One region of the Pueribacillus sp. YX66 genome, then DNA from elsewhere that is predicted to be linked to it. Evidence: riboswitches for the same ligand, from Rfam matches in the RefSeq annotation. Region 1 holds a riboswitch; each other region holds the start of a gene.
What was found. Region 1 has a riboswitch for thiamine pyrophosphate ahead of ABU914_RS06995 (thiaminase II/PqqC family protein). Riboswitches for the same ligand answer to the same signal wherever they lie in the genome.

Region 1 (6,386 bases):
CGACTTCACCAAGCAGGGTGCAATGGTTGTATCGGAATGGGACAGGCACCTGCAACAGGCAGAAATAGCTTGCGTACGACACCACGTAACTTCCCAGGTCGTTCGGGTACGCGAGAAGATAGTGTCTTTTTATGTAGTCCGGAAACTGCGGCAGCTTCAGCTCTAACTGGTGTGATAACAGATCCGCGTACACTCGACATGAAATATCCAAAAGTGAAAGGACCAAAAAATCCGACGATTGATGATAAATTGTTACAAGCCCCGCTTCCTCCTGAAGAAGCGAAAAAAGTCGAACTTGTAAAAGGACCGAATATCGCATCAATCCCTAATATGGATGCGTTGCCAAACGAATTAGAAGTGCCAATCTTATTAAAAGTTGGAGATAATATTTCAACAGATGAAATACTTGCAGGCGGTGCCCGTGTTCTTCCATACCGCAGCAACCTTCCAGAAATCAGCAAATTTACGTATGAAATTGTTGATGAAACGTATTATTCACGAGCGATGGACATTCGCCACCAAGGCGGACACGCAATCGTTGGAGGTTTTAACTACGGTCAAGGTTCCAGTCGTGAACATGCTGCTCTTGCACCGAGGTATCTAGGGCTAAAAGTAGTTATTGTTAAAGACTTTGCTCGCATTCATTGGCAAAACTTAATTAACTTCGGAATCTTGCCGATTACGTTTGTCAACGAAAAAGATTATGACAAGCTCGAACAAGGTGATGTACTACAAATTAAAAACATTCGACAAACAATTCAAGAAGGAAACGAATTAACCGTTACCATTAAAGATAAAGGACATATGTTTCAAGTAAGGCACACGCTATCTGAAAGACAAGTCGACATTATGTTAAAAGGTGGCCTTATTAATTTAGTAAAAGATAAACCAGAACCGTTTTTTATAGAAGTGTAATCATTGAAAATAACTTCTTAAAACAAGGAGGGACACTAATATGGGTGTCAATCGTGAACACATTTGCAAAGCTTGTGACGGAACCGGTATGCTTTCTGATGATGAAAATTGGAAATACTCTTGTTCCGTTTGTGACGGAGAAGGAGTAGTGATGCCTGGTGAAAGCACATCACCATCCGCCCCCCTCTCAGTCGATGAAATGAACCGCTACTTAGACTAAAAATTGTGTGGCTGTCTTTTCGGGACAGCCTATTTAAATAAAAAAATAATTTCTTACAAACAATAGTGCTACACAAAAGAGAATGAAGCTACTCCCGAATACAATGTCCATTCTCGTCCACGGTATGACATAATAATAACTCCGTTTCCGACTGCCATCAAAACCTTTTGACTCCATCGCAATAGCAACCCTTTCTGCCTTTCTAATCGCACTTGAGAGTAATGGGATAACGTATCGTTTTGTTTCTTGCAATCGTCCTTTGAGTCCACGTAATTCACCTAATCCCCGAATACGATGGGCCGCACGAACTTGTTGCAATTCCTGTCGAAACATAGGAAAAAAGCGATAAGCTGCCATCATTCCAAATCCGAACCGCGGTGAAAGTTTACAATGCTGGATAAGACTTAACATAAACTTCGTCGGCTCTGTTGTTAGCACAAATAACAAAGACCATGAAATAAAAACAAAAGAACGAAGACCAAGCGATATACCGATCATCAAATTCTCTTTTGCGACAGGCATACTGCCAATATAAAATAAAATCGTTTCCCCACGCTCACTAGGAAAAGCAACATTAATCCAAACAAAACTAAACGCAAATAAACTAAACGGCAACAACAGAAGAAACAAGAAGCGTATAGAAACCCCACCAAAAATTGCTATCACACTTATCGTCAAAACGAACAAAATAAGCGGTGTCCATGGATCAAAAATAAAAATCATCATAAAAATAACTACAAAAACACAAATTAGCTTTAACGTCGGATTGACTCGTTGCAAAAAGTGATTACTTTTTTGGTAATGTTCTAACATATGTACGCCTCTCTTCAATACTTTTCATCCATCGTTCCAATGTAAACGAAAGTGGGACAGTAATTGACGACTCGTGTAATTTATCTTCATTCATAAAAAATGAAACGACATCGCCTGCATACCTAATTGAGCCTTCACGTAGCAAAATTACGTTATCAGCATAGCGATATACTAAGTCCATATCATGCGTAATCATCATAATCGTCTTTCCTTCGGCTTGAAGGTTAACTAGCAGTTTCATAAGTGCTTCTGTATTTACACCGTCTTGTCCAAACGTTGGTTCATCAAGAATTAATAACTGCTGGTCACTGATGAGCATTGTTGCAACCGAAAGTCGTCGCTTTTGTCCTTGGCTTAACGTAAACGGGTTTTGTTGGCGCTGATGGACAAGATGAAAAGTCTTGAGCATTTCATCAACGCGTTTTTTCCGCGCATTTTCTTCCCAACCTAAAATTTTTAGACTGTAAGCAAGCTCTTCTTCCACCGTGTCACAAATAAATTGATGTTCCGGATTTTGAAACACAAAGCCAATTTGTTGCATAATTTCCGATGTCCTCAACTTCGTAACAGGGTACCCATTTAAATAAATATTTCCACTAGTCGGCTTTAAAAGACCGACAATAAGTTGTGCAAGCGTGCTTTTTCCTGTGCCGTTCGGTCCGACAATCGAAACAAACTGACCCGCTTGAATGGAAAAATCAATTTTGTTCAAAATCGACCGATCAGTATAGGCAAATGTAACATTACAAAACTGCAAAATGGGACTCGCTTCGTTATGCTGATTTAACTGTTGCTGCTCATCCACAAACTTATAATCAGCTTGTAATTCAAAACCGAACTTTTTACATTCACGCTCCCATTGTTCTAATGACAATGGAAATTTATCCCATTGAAACCCTTGCTTTTCAAGTTTTTTTGCTGCTTGACAAATATACGGAACCCAAATTCCTTGTTTCACAACCGTGTCATACTCATTCATAAAAATTGTACACGGATCGTCATCAAGTATAATCTGTCCTTCATGATCAAGCATGATAATCCGATCTACATGAGGTAACAAATAATCAAGTTTATGCTCAATCAATACTAATGTTTTACAATACTCTTTCGCTAGGGACAATAACAACGAAAAAATTTCATCAGTACTCATCGGATCTAAATTTGCAGTCGGTTCATCTAAAATAAATAAATCGGCATCCATCGCGATCAAGCAGGCAATCCCTAATTTTTGCTTCATCCCCCCGGACAGCTCTTTTATTTGCGCTTTTCGCCATTCTGAAAGTCCAACGATTTCTAAACTTTTTTCTAGGCGTACTTCCATCTCAGCACGTGACAAACGCAAATTTTCTAAACCGAACAAAATTTCATCTTCAACCGTAAGCATACAAAATTGTGTGTCAGGATCTTGAAAGAGCATGCAAATACGCTCACTCAGTTCACGCGGTGTTTTCTCTATAATTGAGGAACCTAGCATCTCTACTGAACCATTCATTTCTGCTTCAATCGTCCTTGGAATGATGCCATTAAGCGTTAAAGCAAGCGTGCTTTTCCCTGCTCCGCTTGGTCCTAGAATCAAGATGATTTCACCTTTATTAATTGATAAATTGACCCTTTCCAGCACACGCTTGTGCTGAAAAGGATACTGAACCGATACATTATCCATCGTGAGAAATTGCATTCTCTTCCATCCTTTTTTTCTGATTTATTCTTCCTAAAGCAAAATTGTTTAGCACACCGGTACGGCTAAGTGCATCTGCAATTTTTTTACTTCCCCAACCGGCTATAGTTGCACCACTAATAAGCATGGCACCAACCATAAGTACCCGCACACCATATGCAAATTCGCTGTAACCATGAATGAAGAAAAACGTCAAGTAATTCGCAACCATACCAAACATTCCGGCTAACATTAAAACAGGTAGACGATAGCTCCGATAAAGAAAAAGAGCGAAGGTAAGTTCAGCCCCGAGCCCTTGTGTAAAACCGACAATAAGAATAACTCCTGCATTTACAGAACCGACTAGCACTTCTGTTCCTGCCGCGATCATCTCCGCTAAAAGCGCAACCCCTGGCTTGCGAATAATATAGGCACAAAGGACAGGTGCCATAATCCAAACGCCTGAAATGGCTCCATGTGCAATTGGACCGAAAATGCCTTTAATAAATTGACCAAAAATAATCCAAGCGAGATACAGTACACCAAACACAACAGAAATTGATGCAATGACAACTATCTCCCGTAGATTCATAGTTTTTGAACGTTGCAACAAATCCCCCTACTTTCTATACTTTTGTTACTTGTTTTTGTAATAGCCAATTGTGACCGGTGTAAGGCATATTAAAAAACATATATTCTAGCTCACTGCTAATGATAAAATGCTTTTTCAAACGCTCCTTCTCTTCTTCTGACGCTGTTTTTGTAATTTCATCAAACTTTTCCAAATACACGTAAATTCTAGGTTCAGTTTACGCTCCGTAAAACGTAATCCATTCATAGAATAGATAATCTTTATCAGGCTGAAACTCTTCAATTAATCTTTCACCGATATATAAATACACCCATGAACATGGTAACGTAACTGCGATCATTTCCCCTCTTGAGAAATATGGAGCATGTATGTTGTATAATGCTGTGCGATAGGAGCTCCTTATAAATCTTCGTATCTTACTTTTGTAACTTCACAGAAGTTATTTTGCAGGTGAGTTTCTTCACTTAAGATAGAACAGATACTCGTATTAAACATGTGTTGTACACTTTTCCATCCCTAACGGATGATAGCGAATTATCGCATTTAAGTACTCATAATCTTGTTTAATATAATGAATATGTTGCTCTTTCTTCAACTCTCCTTTCCCGATTCCTTGAACAAATGGATGCTTGTAAGTCGCTTCAAAAAAATAATCTGCTTCTTTCCATCTCATTCCCTTTTCCTCCCTAATTTTTTAGAAAACCCACTAAAAAAAGAGCCACTCCGGAAGGGAGCGACTCTACGTATATCGTCTAAATCAGTATTCATTAAACCCACGCACACGTGCACATCACAAAATTGGGCAATGTAATACATAACCTCGTCGACTCCACTTCCCTACGCTGGTACTAACCAGATCAGGTTCAAAGGGATCAAGACAACGTCTTATCTCAGCCAGAACGGCACCCCTAGTGGATTTCCTATTCAATTACTGCCAAGTCTAGCACATCCTTTTAAGAACGTCAAAGATGAATTTGAATTTTTCTGCTTTTCAGTACAATTGAACTAATGGAGAAACTCACTGTAATCTATTAGGTGGCAATGTTAGATTACAATGTTGAATTTCTTTAAAAATATCTTCACCCTCAGGCGTTTATGATTGCTGCTTCAACTGCCCCGTCTGAATGAGGTGTATAAGTCGTTGAATATCTTCTTTTGTCGCTGATTGCTTTTTTTGCTTTAACGTATAACCAATTTGTCCATTTGATTCGATTGTCGCATATTGGACATCAGCAATCGAACTGATCCCCGATTGAAGCAACTGTGCTTCCAATTGATCGACGGTTAGACGAAGCTTTTTTAATTTTTTTCGTCTAATGCCCCGTTTTCAATGACAGGTACTGCTTTCCCCCTAATTAATGACTCGGACTTATTAAAATTTAATCCAATTAATTCAGTTACGACTAAACTTGCAACGAGAACACTAGTAAGAGAAAAGTTGGCCATAATCCATTCCCAGTTATCGGTTGAATTAATAGCGTGCCTAGTGCAATCATAATGACCGTTTGTGGTATCGTCATTTGAGAAATTGACTATTCTACCCCCAAATCGTTACAAAACAGTCGCAACGACAAAAAAAGCGACGTTTGCCATGTTTAGATTCTCCTTATACTGACGACGTTACCTTTTATTGTCCAACTGTGGCAAAATCATATGCATGAAATGTCAGAAAAATACCGTGTAAGCTTTTTCAGTTCATCCACTTTTGTAACGTCTGTTGGTTGCATCGGAATATAAATTTTATTAAATTTCGAAAATCGTATTTCAATTTCATGAAGATACTCTTTTTCCTGCTCTCTTCTTTTTGCTAAAAATTCTCCATCTACATCTTTTGGCAAAACTCGATTCACAATTAAACTGCCTATCGATATATGATGCTTTTTCAATAGATTAATCGCTTTTTCGGTCTCTAAAATTGGTAGCCTTTCTGGATTTAGTACAAAGTAAAAAGACGTCCGGTCTCCATCTAAGAGCCAATCTTTCACTTGCGAAAAACGCTCCCTGCGTTTGTACAACAAATGGTACACATCATCGACCCGTTCATCTCGTTCTTGAACTCCTGCTATATTGTCTAACATTTGCTGCATCTCCTGTGACTTCTTACGTTGCGAGAGCATCCCGTCCATCCACACTTCCATTATTTCAGGCAATGAAAGTAAACGTAGCGTGTGTCCCGTTGGTGCTGTATC
Region 2 (6,386 bases), on a different contig from region 1:
TCACAGAGAATGCTGGACGAAGCTTTGAAAGAACTTCCATATTTGTACCTTCTCTTACACCTTCATCCATACTAAACGTAAAATTCTTTTCAACGAGCTTGTTATTTTCATCAACGTAACGTTTCGTCACTTCAACCGGAACGATTTCGTCGTCAAACTTCCCGTTTTTAATGGCTGCAGCTGCTCGGCGATGGCTTTCGACGGCAAATGCGTCTTGATCTTCACGAGAAATGCCATACCGACGTGCTACTTCCTCTGCTGTATGACCCATCCCCATGTAGTATTCTGGTGCTGTTTCAACGAGTTTCGGATTGAGACGATACACATGTCCTCCCATCGGAAGCATACTCATTGACTCTACTCCACCAGCGATAATCGCCTGAGCGCTCCCAACCATTATCCGTTCTGCACCATAAGCAATTGTTTGAAGTCCTGAAGAACAGTAGCGGTTTACTGTCACTCCTGGTACAGTTTCCGGTAGACCAGCTAGAGCTCCAACATTTCTTGCAAGGTTCATTCCTTGTTCCGCTTCAGGTGTAGAATTCCCCATAATCAAATCATCTATGTGACCATCGTAGCCATCCGCACGACGTAGCGTTTCTTTCACTGCAACGGCTGCAAGATCATCAGGTCGAACTTGTGCAAGGCTTCCTCTTTTTGCTTTTCCAACTGGTGTTCTCGCACCTGCAACTATGACTGCTTCTCTCACGCTTTTTCCTCCCTCTCAATGCTTTTTGTAATTAATTACGTAGCGGTTTTCCTTTTACGAGCATATGTTGCATACGTTCTTGTGTTTTTCGTTCACCGAGTAAGCTCAAAAATGCTTCTCTTTCAAGGTCAAGCAAATACTGTTCATCGACTTCGGTACCGAACGGCAATCTTCCACCTGCGATGACGTAAGCAAGCTTGCTTGCAATGAGTACATCGTGATCACTGACATAGCCGGAATATTGCATTGTTTTCGCCGCCATAAGCAACGTTCCATAACCTGTTTCACCAACAACTGGAAGCTTTTTACGTTGCGGTGCGCGGTATCCTTGCTCAGATAACGCAATTACCTGTTGCTTCGCATCATATAACAAATGATCGCCGTTGAAGCTAATCCCATCGTCAGAGCTTAAGAAGCCATTTTGTTGTGCTTCATGCGCTGAAGTTGAAACAGTCGCCATTGAAATGAGTTCGAACGTTTTGTTTGCGACTTGTTGCAGGTCAAAGTTAACCCCTTTCGGCATACGCTCGAGCAGACGACGATAAAGCTCCTTATTTCCGCCACCTCCTGGGATAAGACCGACACCCACTTCAACAAGACCCATGTACGTTTCTGATGATGCTTGAATACGAGCAGCTGGCATCGCAACTTCAGCACCACCACCGAGTGACATTTGGAATGGTGCAGCGACAACCGGTTTTTTCGCGTAACGAATTCTCATCATCGCATCTTGGAATTGACGAATCGTCAACTCTAATTCAAAAAAGTTGTCGTCTTGTGCTTCCATTAGCATAAGTGCTAAATTTGCACCGACACAGAAGTTCTTCCCTTGGTTTCCGATCACGAGTCCTCTGTAATCGCCTTGCTCGATTTCATCGACTGCATTGTTAATCATTTGGATTGTATCAAGTCCAAGCGCGTTGTTTTGTGAGTGGAACTCAAGATTTAGCACCCCGTCGCCGAGGTCGATAAGACTTGCTCCACTATTTTTCTTTATAACTTCTTTTTCTTGCTTGACTGTCGCAAGATGAATCACTTTCGGGTTATCTGCTACTTGTACGTAAGTTCCGTTATCGTAATAATGGAGCTTGCCGTTTTCTTTTTTATAGAACGACGTATGACCTGCTGCGAGCATGTCCTTCACCCATTGAGGAACGGTTTTTCCTTCCTCTTCCATTTTCGCAACGGATTTTTCAAGGCCAATGGAATCCCATGATTCAAATGGACCTTGCTCCCAGCCGAATCCCCATTTCATCGCCTGGTCAATCGCATAGATATTATCGGCAATTTCTCCGACTTTTTCAGCGGAGTAAATAAATGACGGCGCCATCGTATTCCATAGCAATTGACCTGCACGGTCATCAGCGTAAACGAGTGTTTTTAAACGTTCGGAACGCTTCGCTTGCTTCGCCATTTCAATCGAAGGTGCTTGTAATTTTTGACGTGGCTCATATTCCAGCGTTTCCGGATTCAGTTGCAAAATCTCTTTACCTTCTTTTTTGAAGAAGCCCTGTTTCGTCTTACTTCCAAGCAAGCCTTTTTCAACCATTTTCTTCATAAAATCAGGGAAAGAAAACTTTTCTTTTTCTTCGCCTTCAACATTATTGTAAACGTTATTTGCCACGTGGTAGAACGTATCAAGTCCGACTACATCTAGTGTACGGAATGTTGCACTCTTTGCCCGACCAATTAATGTTCCTGTTACGGAATCAACTTCACTGATCGAATAACCGTCTTTTAGCATCACTTGTACGGTTTGAAGAAGTCCGAATGTCCCGATACGGTTTCCGATGAAATTCGGCGTATCTTTCGCTTCAACGACACCTTTTCCAAGTACGTCTTCGCCGAACGTTTTCATATAGTCGACAACTTCTGGGAGCGTATCTTTCGTCGGAATAATTTCAAGCAATTTTAAATAACGTGGAGGATTAAAAAAGTGTGTGCCTAAGAAATATTTTCTAAAATCATCTGAACGGCCTTCTGCCATCGCTTCAACTGAAATCCCTGAAGTATTTGAACTTACAATCGTTCCAGCTTTGCGATGAGCATCAACTTTTTCAAACACTTGTTTTTTAACGTCAAGATTTTCTACAACTACTTCAATAATCCAATCGACTTGGGACAGCTTCTCAAGGTCGTCCTCTAAGTTCCCAGCGGTAATTAAACCCGCATTTTCTTTTTTCGTAAGCGGAGCAGGCTTTTGTTTAAAAAGCTTTTTAATCGCCTCATCAGCAAGGCGGTTACGAACCGCCCTATTTGAAAGGGAAAGTCCTTTCTCTTTCTCTGCTTTCGTAAGCTCATTTGGCACGATGTCCAATAGTAGCGTCGGAATTCCGATATTCGCTAAATGAGCTGCGATTCCTGATCCCATTATTCCTGAACCGATGACTGCAGCACTTTGTATATCACGGATCATGAAACAACCTCCTAGTCTTGAATGAATGCTCATTCATTTTTTTCACTAAAAAAAACTGCTACAGATTACATGTTTAATATTAACGGAAATTCTTCGTTTTATCAATAAAAAAATACATTTTTTACGTTCGATTGTCGAAAAGCGTCTTATTTAGACAAGGGCATTGAATAGCATCGTTTCGTATAACTGTTTAAGATATTTATTCATTTTTTATAAGCATAGAATCGGCAAACAAAGTAAAGAATAGTTCAAAGAAAGGCTTGTTAATATCTCGATTAAGACTAACCCATTTTTTAGAGGAGGGAAATTAATGAATACGAATCAAATGCAATCTTCACAAGCAGGACAAAATATTATGCCACAACCGCCAAACGTTATGTCAACAAAAGATCATCTTTATGTCACTGACATGTTGTCTTGGAATTTGCTCGCGATGAAAAAAGCGTATCATTTTGCTAATGAATGTGCGGACCAAGAGATCAAACTTGCGATTGAAAAAGCTGGCCAAATGCATCAACGCCATTATGAAAAACTGCTAACACATTTGAACGCGCAGTCAATGCCAACAATACAATCACAGCAAAACTAATATAAGAGAGGTAGGTTTACGATGCAATCGAACAATAGCAATAAAATTCAAAATCCGAATACACAAGTACCGAAAACTCCTGAGATGAACGACCGGGATCGGATTAATGACATGCTAGCAACGGAAAAATATATGACGGATGGGTATGATACGGCATTAAATGAAGCGAGTCATGCTGCATTATACGAAGACATCCTCTCCATTTACACAGAAACACAAAACTGCCAGCGTGAGATTTTTAACATTATGTTTCAAAAAGGATGGTACAAAATGGACGCTGCGACGGGTCAGCAGTTGCAACAGTCTCATCAACAATTCTCAAACTATATGACAACGCAGTTTCCGCATTGATCTAAAAAAGGCGTTCACAAGCCAAATAAGCGGCTACGTGCAAACGCCTCTTCTTCACTTTTTATTTAAAGACTTTCAAGGAGTCGGACACATCGATACATTTTCAGCCATATCCCAAAACATATACTCAAAACAACTTGTATTAACGAAAATCTCTTCTAATCGTTTGAATTCAGATTCTGACTTACCTTTTAAGATGCCATTGATTAATTCGATACAATCGTTCGCAATTTTTGTAAACCCATCAGAAGAATACATTTTCACCCAATTACCGTACAATTCATGTTCTAATACACCAGGCCATGTCGCTAGTTCTTTCCCAATCCAATTATAGCTCCAAGCGCAAACAAGCACGGCTGCAACAGCATTTTCAACCCCGCCTAACTGTGCTTAAGAAAGCATATAACTCGTGTATGCCGTCATCGTTGCCGATGGTTTAGTCGCTTCCAACTCTTCATTTGAAATCCCAAATTTCCGCGCATACTCACAATGCAAATCCATTTCGTAATTCATCGTCCCGTGAAGTAAATTCGCAAACATTGCCATCGTTTTCAAATCATTTGCTTTTGCACTTCCAATGGCAAATACTCGCGAGTACTCGATTAAGTATACATAATCTTGCTTCATATATAGTAAATGAACTTTTCCTTCTCAAGAGTCCCCTTACCAATACCTTTTACAAAAGGGTGTTTCAAATAACTGTTCCAAATCGGTTCAACGGTTTTAAAAAGCCTATCACTAAATTGCATCATAATCACTTCTCCTTTATATGTTTTGAATACTCGAAACGAGGAAGAAGCACAAAATAAAAAATCATTCCACAAGAAAAGGGAATGGCAAAAAATTTGCTCAATAAAAGCTTTACCACTTCCCTACGCTAGTATGACCTAGATCAGGTTCAAAGGGACAAGATTCCTCTCTCTCAGCAAAAATGCTCCCCTAGTGATTCAAGTATTCAATTAGTATAACCAAACCAAATACATACGAGATTCTCAAAATAAAAGAGGATTTTTATTCATCCAATCGAATGCAAAACATATACCACTTCTACACAAACTGGAGGTTATAACATATGCCAGGATTTGGAAACGTTGTACAAGCGCAACATTATCAGCGAATGAAAAATGAAAAGAAATTACCAGTCTCCGTTGAAAGATGGGAACAACAAGCACGTTTAAAGTTAGAAGACGGTCCGTTTTGGTATGTCGCAGGTGGAGCGGGCGCAGGCGATACGATGAAAGCCAATCTTGAATCTTTTCAACGTTGGTCGATTACACCACGAATGTTTAACGATGTCGATACACGCGATATGTCCGTAACCATTTTAGGACAAACATTCCCCTATCCTTTGTTGCTTGCACCGATTGGGGTGCAATCGATCGTCCATGACGATGCTGAAATTGCATCAGCCAAAGCAGCAGCAGAGATGAATGTCCCGTTTATTACAAGTTCAGCCTCTTCGCGTTCTATGGAAGACATTGCTAAAGCGATAGGTGATAAGCCAAAATGGTTTCAACTGTATTGGGGAAAAGACGAAGATGTCACAGCAAGCATGTTAAAACGAGCAGAACAAGCAGGCTATTCGGCCATTGTCATCACACTTGATACACAAATGCTGAGTTGGAGAGAAGAAGATTTAGAAAATGCATACTTGCCTTTCTTGCAAGCAGAAGGAATTGCAAACTATTTATCAGACCCTGCATTTCGTTCAAAACTTAAGAAAAGTCCGGAAGAAGATGTAATGGGAGCCGTTCAATATTTTTTACGAATTTTTTCGAATGCGAGCTTAACGTGGAAAGATTTAGCTTTTATTCGTGAACATACGCAATTGCCAATCGTCTTGAAAGGAATTTTACATCCTGGTGATGCTGAACTTGCAATGTACCATGGTGCCAATGGTATCATCGTTTCAAACCACGGCGGAAGGCAAGTAAGTGGAGCCATTTCAGCACTTGATGCGCTTACTGAAGTTTCTCAAGTCACACAAGGTCGAATCCCGCTTCTTATGGATAGTGGAATACGACGAGGTTCGGATATTTTGAAAGCGTTAGCACTCGGTGCTTCGGCTGTTTTAATTGGACGTCCATATATTTACGGGCTCGCCGTTTCCGGACAAAAAGGCGTGGAAGAAGTGATACGTAATTTGCTCGCTGACTTTGATTTAACGATGGCGCTATCAGGCAAAAAATCTGTTTCTGAAATCGACCGTTCATTGCTAACGTACCGATAAAATATGTCTCCATATACGTTTTTATCGCTTGTGTTATGCATGGCTATATTGAGCTAAGGTGATATATACCTGATTTATTCACACCTTGCTC
Region 3 (6,386 bases), on a different contig from region 1:
TCGACCCGCTTCAACCGCTAACTTCATCGCCTTTGCCATCTTAACAGGATCTTTTGCTTCAGCAACAGCTGTATTTAATAAAATGCCGTCAACGCCAAGTTCCATCGCCTCGACAACATCTTTCGCAGATCCAATTCCCGCATCAACAATGATAGGAACTTTCGATTCTTCAACAATGAGTGATAAATTGTACGGATTTAACAATCCTAATCCTGTCCCGATTGGTGAAGCTCCAGGCATGACAGCAGACGCACCAACTTCTTCAAGATGCTTACACAAAATCGGATCATCCGAAGTGTACGGCAGAGCAACAAACCCTTCTTTGACTAACTGTTCCGTCGCTTTTAACGTTTCGACTGGATCAGGAAGAAGCGTCTTTTCATTCGCACAAATTTCTACCTTAATCCAATTGCTTAACCCCGATGCCCTCACAAGTCTAGCAATACGTACTGCTTCATCAGCCGTTTTTGCGCCAGATGTGTTTGGTAGGAAGTAGAAATTATCTAAATCCAAATGCTGCAAAATTGCATCTTCACTCGGCTCATTTAAATTTACTCTTCGAATTGCAAACGTTAACACTTCGGTTCCAGAGGCAGCAATCGCATCATTTTGAACATTAGAGTTAGCAAACCGCCCTGTTCCTAAAAATAATCTTGATTGAAGTTCGACTCCGTCAATTTTTAATGGTGTATCCATATTTTTACCCCCCTCCTACGAAATGTACAAGTTCGATTGACATTCCTTCTTGTAACCGGGTATGCTGCCATTCATTTCGATCGATAACCTCTCCATCAATTTCAACGACAACCAACTTATTCTCAAGTTTAAAATGCGACACGAGATCGGTTACGTTTTTTAATTCGGAAAACTGTTGTTCTTCTCCATTTACCTTTAACTTCATCGATTCTCCCTCGCCTTGATTTTTTTAATAAACGCTTCACACGTTTTTTTCACATCTGAACTACCGACAACTTCACTCACAACACAGACATTTCGTCCCCCTGCGTCGAGAACTTCATCTACGTTATGAAGCTTAATTCCTCCAATTGGAACAAAAGGAATGCTAATTTCTTCGACAACTTCGCGTAAGTAAGTGAGTGTAACTGGGTCAACGACATCTTCTTTCGTTTTTGTTGGGAAAATCGGACCGACCCCGATATAATCTGCTCCACCTTTTTCTGCAGAACGGGCTTGATCAATTGAATGGGTAGAAATGCCGATAATTTTATTTCCAATAATTCGGCGAGCTTCTTGTAAAGGCAAATCGTCTTGTCCTAAATGGACTCCATCAGCATCTACGGCGATCGCAATATCAATATGATCATTGACGATAAACGGAACGTTATATTGTTTCGTTAACTCCCGCAACGCTCTTGCCTTTTCTAAAATTTGCCTTTTTGAACTTTTTTTATCGCGTAATTGAATAAAATCAGCCCCACCTTCAAGTGATTCTTTCATAACATCAATCATAGAGCGGTTCGGATGAAATTCTTCACCTGTAATGACATATAGTCGAAAATCTAGCAAATGCTCACCCCTTTCAAGCATTGAACAGTTGTAAAGAAAACTCGCCAAACGGCGAGATTTTTTGCTATGGCAGATAGAATTAAAATATTCATCAATTAAAAAGAACTCTCTTCCCTATAAAAATAAAAAACCATAATCAAACGAGACTAGATTATGGTATCACACATAATCGACTTCCCTCCGCTGGCATAATCCAGATCAGGTAATGAGGGTAAAAGGAAAACACTCCTTTTTCTCAGCTTCACGCACCCCTAGCCTTTCTCTTTATTAAATTTGTAACTGACTTATGTTTATTATTGCAAAAAATGATTTAAAACACAACGTCTACATGTACAAACTAGCTAATAATATGCCTGAATTTTTATTATAAATTTCACCAAATTGTGACATTGGTAAAGGATTCGCCCCTTTACCTACTTCGATCGTAAAACCAGGGCGTCGAAAATCTTGAATAAACCAATCTTTATAGCCTGCGTAGCTATCAACATAACGTATGGGGGCATATCCACTCACTCTCGAGAACTCATTCACGATAACTTCTGATTCTGGCGGCTCCAACCCTTCAAACCCCCAATAAATTTCTTCCCCTTGAGAGTGAAAAGCTAATACACGACTGAAATTCGAATTTCTTGTTAAAGTTGCCATTGCGATTGCTTCCGGCTCAGTTAAAGGATTGTCTCCAGGATAATCACGCGGTGCTGGTTGCCGTGGTTTTCTTTCTTTTTCAATTTCCCATCTTGCCGGAAACTGATTATTTAAATCTACGCCACGTATGTTAGCCTTCCATGTAGAAAAGTTACTGCTTCCCTCATTTAGTTCTAAAACGGTCGAGCGATACGGTTCCTCTTGTGGTGCACCGTTTAAAACGAGATTCACACCATCGGGATTCACCATTGGAACAAGCGACATTTGAGTATTTGTATATAAGGAAAACATATTTATACCGCGAAGATTTGATTGATTTGTAAGCGCAAGTAAATAATCATTAAGAAAAAGCATAATTAAAGGAGTCGTGAGCCATTCATTTGCATGAAAGGATCCATTTACATGAACTTTCTTCATTCCACTTCCTATAATCACTTGGGGAATCGGCTTGTTCATTACAGATTCACCAATTGAATTTCGTTGTAAAAACGGATATACCGTTATTAGTTTTCTAAGATCGCTCATCATCTTCTCGTAATCATATGATTGTAAGTCTAAAACAAGCCTCCACGTTACTCGAATTGGTATTTTGATCGACGTTCCGATTTTTAAATTTGTTGGATGAAATTCACGATTAAGAAAGAGTAGCTGCTGAAGCGAAACATTTCGTTGGTAAGCAATTGATGAAAACGTATCCCCGCTTTGAATCGTATAAGTTTCCTGAATATAACCTGGAATCTTCACTGTACTTCCAATTTGTAGATTCTCCGCGTTTAACTGGCGGTTTGAGTCAATGATTAATACTAATGGAACTTCAAACAATTGACTATAATGCCATAATGTATCACCTTTTTGAACGATAATTTTCAATCGACATCCCCTCACTTTCTTTACTACACTATGATTTTAAAAAATGATATATCACAATGTGTATAGAAGAGGATTTTTAGTAAAAAAAAAGAACCCTATGAAAAGGGTTCACTTATTTTTGACTATTCTTTAAGAGCAATTGCTCTTCTTTATTGAAAAAGCGAAGTAAATCCCCATAAATAATACGATCAGATAAATCTAAGTGGGTTTCTGATTTTTCTTTATAAGGTTCACAATGCTCCATTTCTGTTTCTAAACCAGTCGCTTTATCATAGCAAATATTTTTCGTATATACGTAGTCTTTAGTAATAAAACTACCATCTCGGAAAACAGCAAAATCAGATCGTTCTTCAGAGAATAAGTCATTACCAAAGTAAATTTGATCCCGCGCATCAATACCAAGCAAATTCAAAATCGTTGGTTTCATGTCAATTTGACCGCCCACGGTGTCAATCACTTTACCTTCATGTCCCGGTATATGAATAATAAAAGGTACTTTTTGTAATTGCGCACTTTCAAACGGCGTCACTTCTTTTTCCAAAAATTGACTCATTGCTTTATTATGGTTTTCAGATATTCCATAATGGTCACCGTACAAAATAAAAATCGAATCTTCATACAAACCTTCTTCTTTAATTCGTTCAAAGAAGTTTTTAACCGCTTCATCCATATAGCGAACGGTAGTGAAGTAACGATTTAATGTCCCACTATTTGAATCCCATGGCGGAATCAATTGGTCTTCTTCGTCTAATGTAAACGGAAAATGGTTCGTTAACGTAATATACTTTGTATAAAAAGGTTGCGGTAAATTTTTTACATATTTAATGGATTGCTGGAAAAAATCATCGTCCTTTAATCCCCAACCAATTGAGTTTTCTTCTGTCACATTAAAACTATTAACATCGTAAAAGCGATCATAGCCTAACGTATCATACATTACGTCACGGTTCCAAAAACTTTTATTATTCGCATGGAAAACCGATGTGTAGTATCCTTCTTCTTTAAGCTTTTTCGGCATACCATCATATTCATTTTGCGAATGTGTAAAGAATACGGCACCGCTAGGCAATGGGTACAATGAATTTTCTAATAAAAATTCGGAATCTGATGTTTTCCCTTGACCTGTTTGGTGATAGAAGTTTGGAAAATAATAACTTTCTGTTATGAGTTCATTTAGAAAAGGTGTAATAACCTCTCCATCAACTGTGTTATTGATGACAAAATCTTGAGTTGATTCTAAAACAATAACGAATACATTTTTATCTTTCGCAATTCCCGTAAAGTTCTCATTCGGTTTTACCCGATTTGCTTTTACATAGTTTTCAATATCAACAATCTCACTACTATCAGCTAATGCCCGCTGTGCTTGTGCTCTTGATTGCATAAAAATATCGTAAATATGGTAATTGTATACCCCAATATTTTTTATTAACATTTCTCTATCAAACGTTCTCGTCAACAATTGAGGTCGCTCTGTTTCAGCTAGACCGAGATTAACAGCAAACAACGCAAGCGCAGCTGCAAATACAGAAGCAACTTGCTTTTTAGTAACATGACCTGGTTTAGCTGAGATAAACTTCATTAAAACGACCAAAATAATGACGTCAATGAAAAACACGATGTCAGTTACATTAATGAGTTCAAAAATGCTACTTCCTAAATCCCCCATGTTGCTCGTTTGAAAAAGGACTGGAATTGTAATAAAGTCATTAAAAAAACGGTAAAATACGATATTGGCATAGAGAATAATTGAACCTATGAAACTAATGAATAGGATCATTCGATTTCTTGCTTTACCTGAGAAAAAGAGAGTAAACCCAAAAAATAAAAGTACAGTACTGATCGGACTAATTAATAAAATAAATTGTTGCATTTTATTTTCAAGTGGAATATTAAAATAAAATTTACTTACAAAATACGTTTTTATCCATAATAAAACCGTTGCGGTGAGAAACATTGAATAGTTTGCTAATGTTTTCTTCATCGTAACTTAGCACTCCTTATTCATTTTCAAACTAATTTCAGCTTTTTCTTCGTCATAAACTTTATCATAATCGTATTTACTCTTTTTGACAATCGAATTTATTGTCATTATTACAATGAATACCAGTTGAAAAAATCTCGCTTGCTTGACAAGCACTACGTATACGGACGAAACAAGCTTCTATTTTGTTTCATAAATTACGAAAGTTAGTTATAAAGACTCAGTTTAATTTTTCTGTTTCTTCCTTTATTTCTTTTCGTAAAGTTAGAATCGCTAACGTAAACTGTTGATCGTCAATTAAATTCAGTTGATGTAATTCGCGAATCTCAATTTCCAGTAACTCTAAATCAGCGATCCGATTTCCAGTATAAATGAAGATTCCAAATCGTTTTAATAATTGTCGAATATCGTATATTGTTTCCATCGTTCATCCTTTTACCAAACACTTAGTATACGTCAAATTCATTTGCATGTATAGTAATTTGCTTATTACAAACCGATATACCTAGCATAAAGCGTCTTAGCTCGGACAACGTCGTTTGTTCCTTGGACTAGAGCGCGTCCGTCAGGAAAAAGCACAAGTCTCTCGCCTTCAGGAAGAGTGACTTGAAGTAAAAATGGCGTTTTCTTTACTTTCCCTATTCGTTCCAATCGACTCGCCCAATCTTCAAGTGATACATTTTGTTTACCTTTAATTTGGATCGAATCACGCCCACATAACGTCGTTACAACGTCATCATGATTTCCTTTTAGCGCTGGATATTCACCCTTTTGACAAGTCGGACAATTTCTCTTTGCATGATTAACTTTTAATTCAAACGTACGATTTTGCCATAGGTCAATCGTAATTAACGTATTTCTAAGCTGGGGGGCTCCAATTAAATATTTCAATGCCTCTGTCGCTTCATACGAAGCGATCATGTCGACAATAGGTGAGATGACCCCAACTGTATCACACGTTTCACTACTAGCCTCGTGCTCAATGAAACAACGCAAGCACGCTGTTTTGTTCGGAATAAACAATGCGCTCATTCCTCGAGAGCCGACAACACCACCGTAAATAAAAGGAATTTCTTTTTTAAAAGCAGCATCATTCAGTAAAAACCGAGTCGCAAAATTATCAGTTCCGTCGATAACGAGGTCGATCCCATCTAACAATCTATTAATATTCTCTACAGTCACATCTATGACTAAACCTTCAATTTCAATGTCACGATTTATTTTTTTTAATTTTCTTTCCGCAGCAATCGCTTTCGGTAAAATTTTCCTTACATCATCTTCATCAAACAGCATTTGCCGTTGCAAATTAGAAAGTTCAACGAAATCGCGATCGGCAAATTTTACAACGCCAACGCCTGCC

Region 2: linked by a shared signal. The riboswitch ahead of tenA (thiaminase II) and the one ahead of ABU914_RS06995 (thiaminase II/PqqC family protein) in region 1 are both predicted to bind thiamine pyrophosphate.
Region 3: linked by a shared signal. The riboswitch ahead of thiE (thiamine phosphate synthase) and the one ahead of ABU914_RS06995 (thiaminase II/PqqC family protein) in region 1 are both predicted to bind thiamine pyrophosphate.

What each region holds. Positions count from the first base shown of each region.
Region 1 is NZ_JBEUEL010000011.1:48,949-55,334, forward strand. It holds gene ABU914_RS06960 (aconitate hydratase) at 1-915, shown strand, start outside; gene ABU914_RS06965 (hypothetical protein) at 956-1,135, shown strand; gene ABU914_RS06970 (energy-coupling factor transporter transmembrane component T family protein) at 1,169-1,948, opposite strand; gene ABU914_RS06975 (ABC transporter ATP-binding protein) at 1,923-3,626, opposite strand; gene ABU914_RS06980 (ECF transporter S component) at 3,604-4,215, opposite strand; gene ABU914_RS06985 (hypothetical protein) at 4,232-4,390, opposite strand; gene ABU914_RS06990 (hypothetical protein) at 4,415-4,537, opposite strand; gene ABU914_RS06995 (thiaminase II/PqqC family protein) at 4,685-4,870, opposite strand; TPP riboswitch at 5,015-5,117, opposite strand; gene ABU914_RS07000 (YetF domain-containing protein) at 5,291-5,458, opposite strand; gene ABU914_RS07005 (hypothetical protein) at 5,497-5,643, opposite strand; gene ABU914_RS07010 (ArsA family ATPase) at 5,847-6,386, opposite strand, start outside.
Region 2 is NZ_JBEUEL010000001.1:99,381-105,766, reverse strand. It holds gene ABU914_RS00530 (acetyl-CoA C-acetyltransferase) at 1-709, opposite strand, end outside; gene ABU914_RS00525 (3-hydroxyacyl-CoA dehydrogenase/enoyl-CoA hydratase family protein) at 741-3,122, opposite strand; gene ABU914_RS00520 (hypothetical protein) at 3,436-3,714, shown strand; gene ABU914_RS00515 (spore coat protein) at 3,736-4,065, shown strand; partial or broken gene tenA (thiaminase II) at 4,141-4,814, opposite strand; TPP riboswitch at 4,918-5,016, opposite strand; gene ABU914_RS00505 (lactate 2-monooxygenase) at 5,138-6,295, shown strand.
Region 3 is NZ_JBEUEL010000002.1:186,201-192,586, forward strand. It holds gene ABU914_RS02010 (thiazole synthase) at 1-696, opposite strand, end outside; gene thiS (sulfur carrier protein ThiS) at 701-901, opposite strand; gene thiE (thiamine phosphate synthase) at 898-1,527, opposite strand; TPP riboswitch at 1,686-1,790, opposite strand; gene ABU914_RS02025 (M14 family metallopeptidase) at 1,852-3,042, opposite strand; gene ABU914_RS02030 (LTA synthase family protein) at 3,155-5,026, opposite strand; gene ABU914_RS02035 (YqgQ family protein) at 5,247-5,450, opposite strand; gene ABU914_RS02040 (ThiF family adenylyltransferase) at 5,516-6,386, opposite strand, start outside.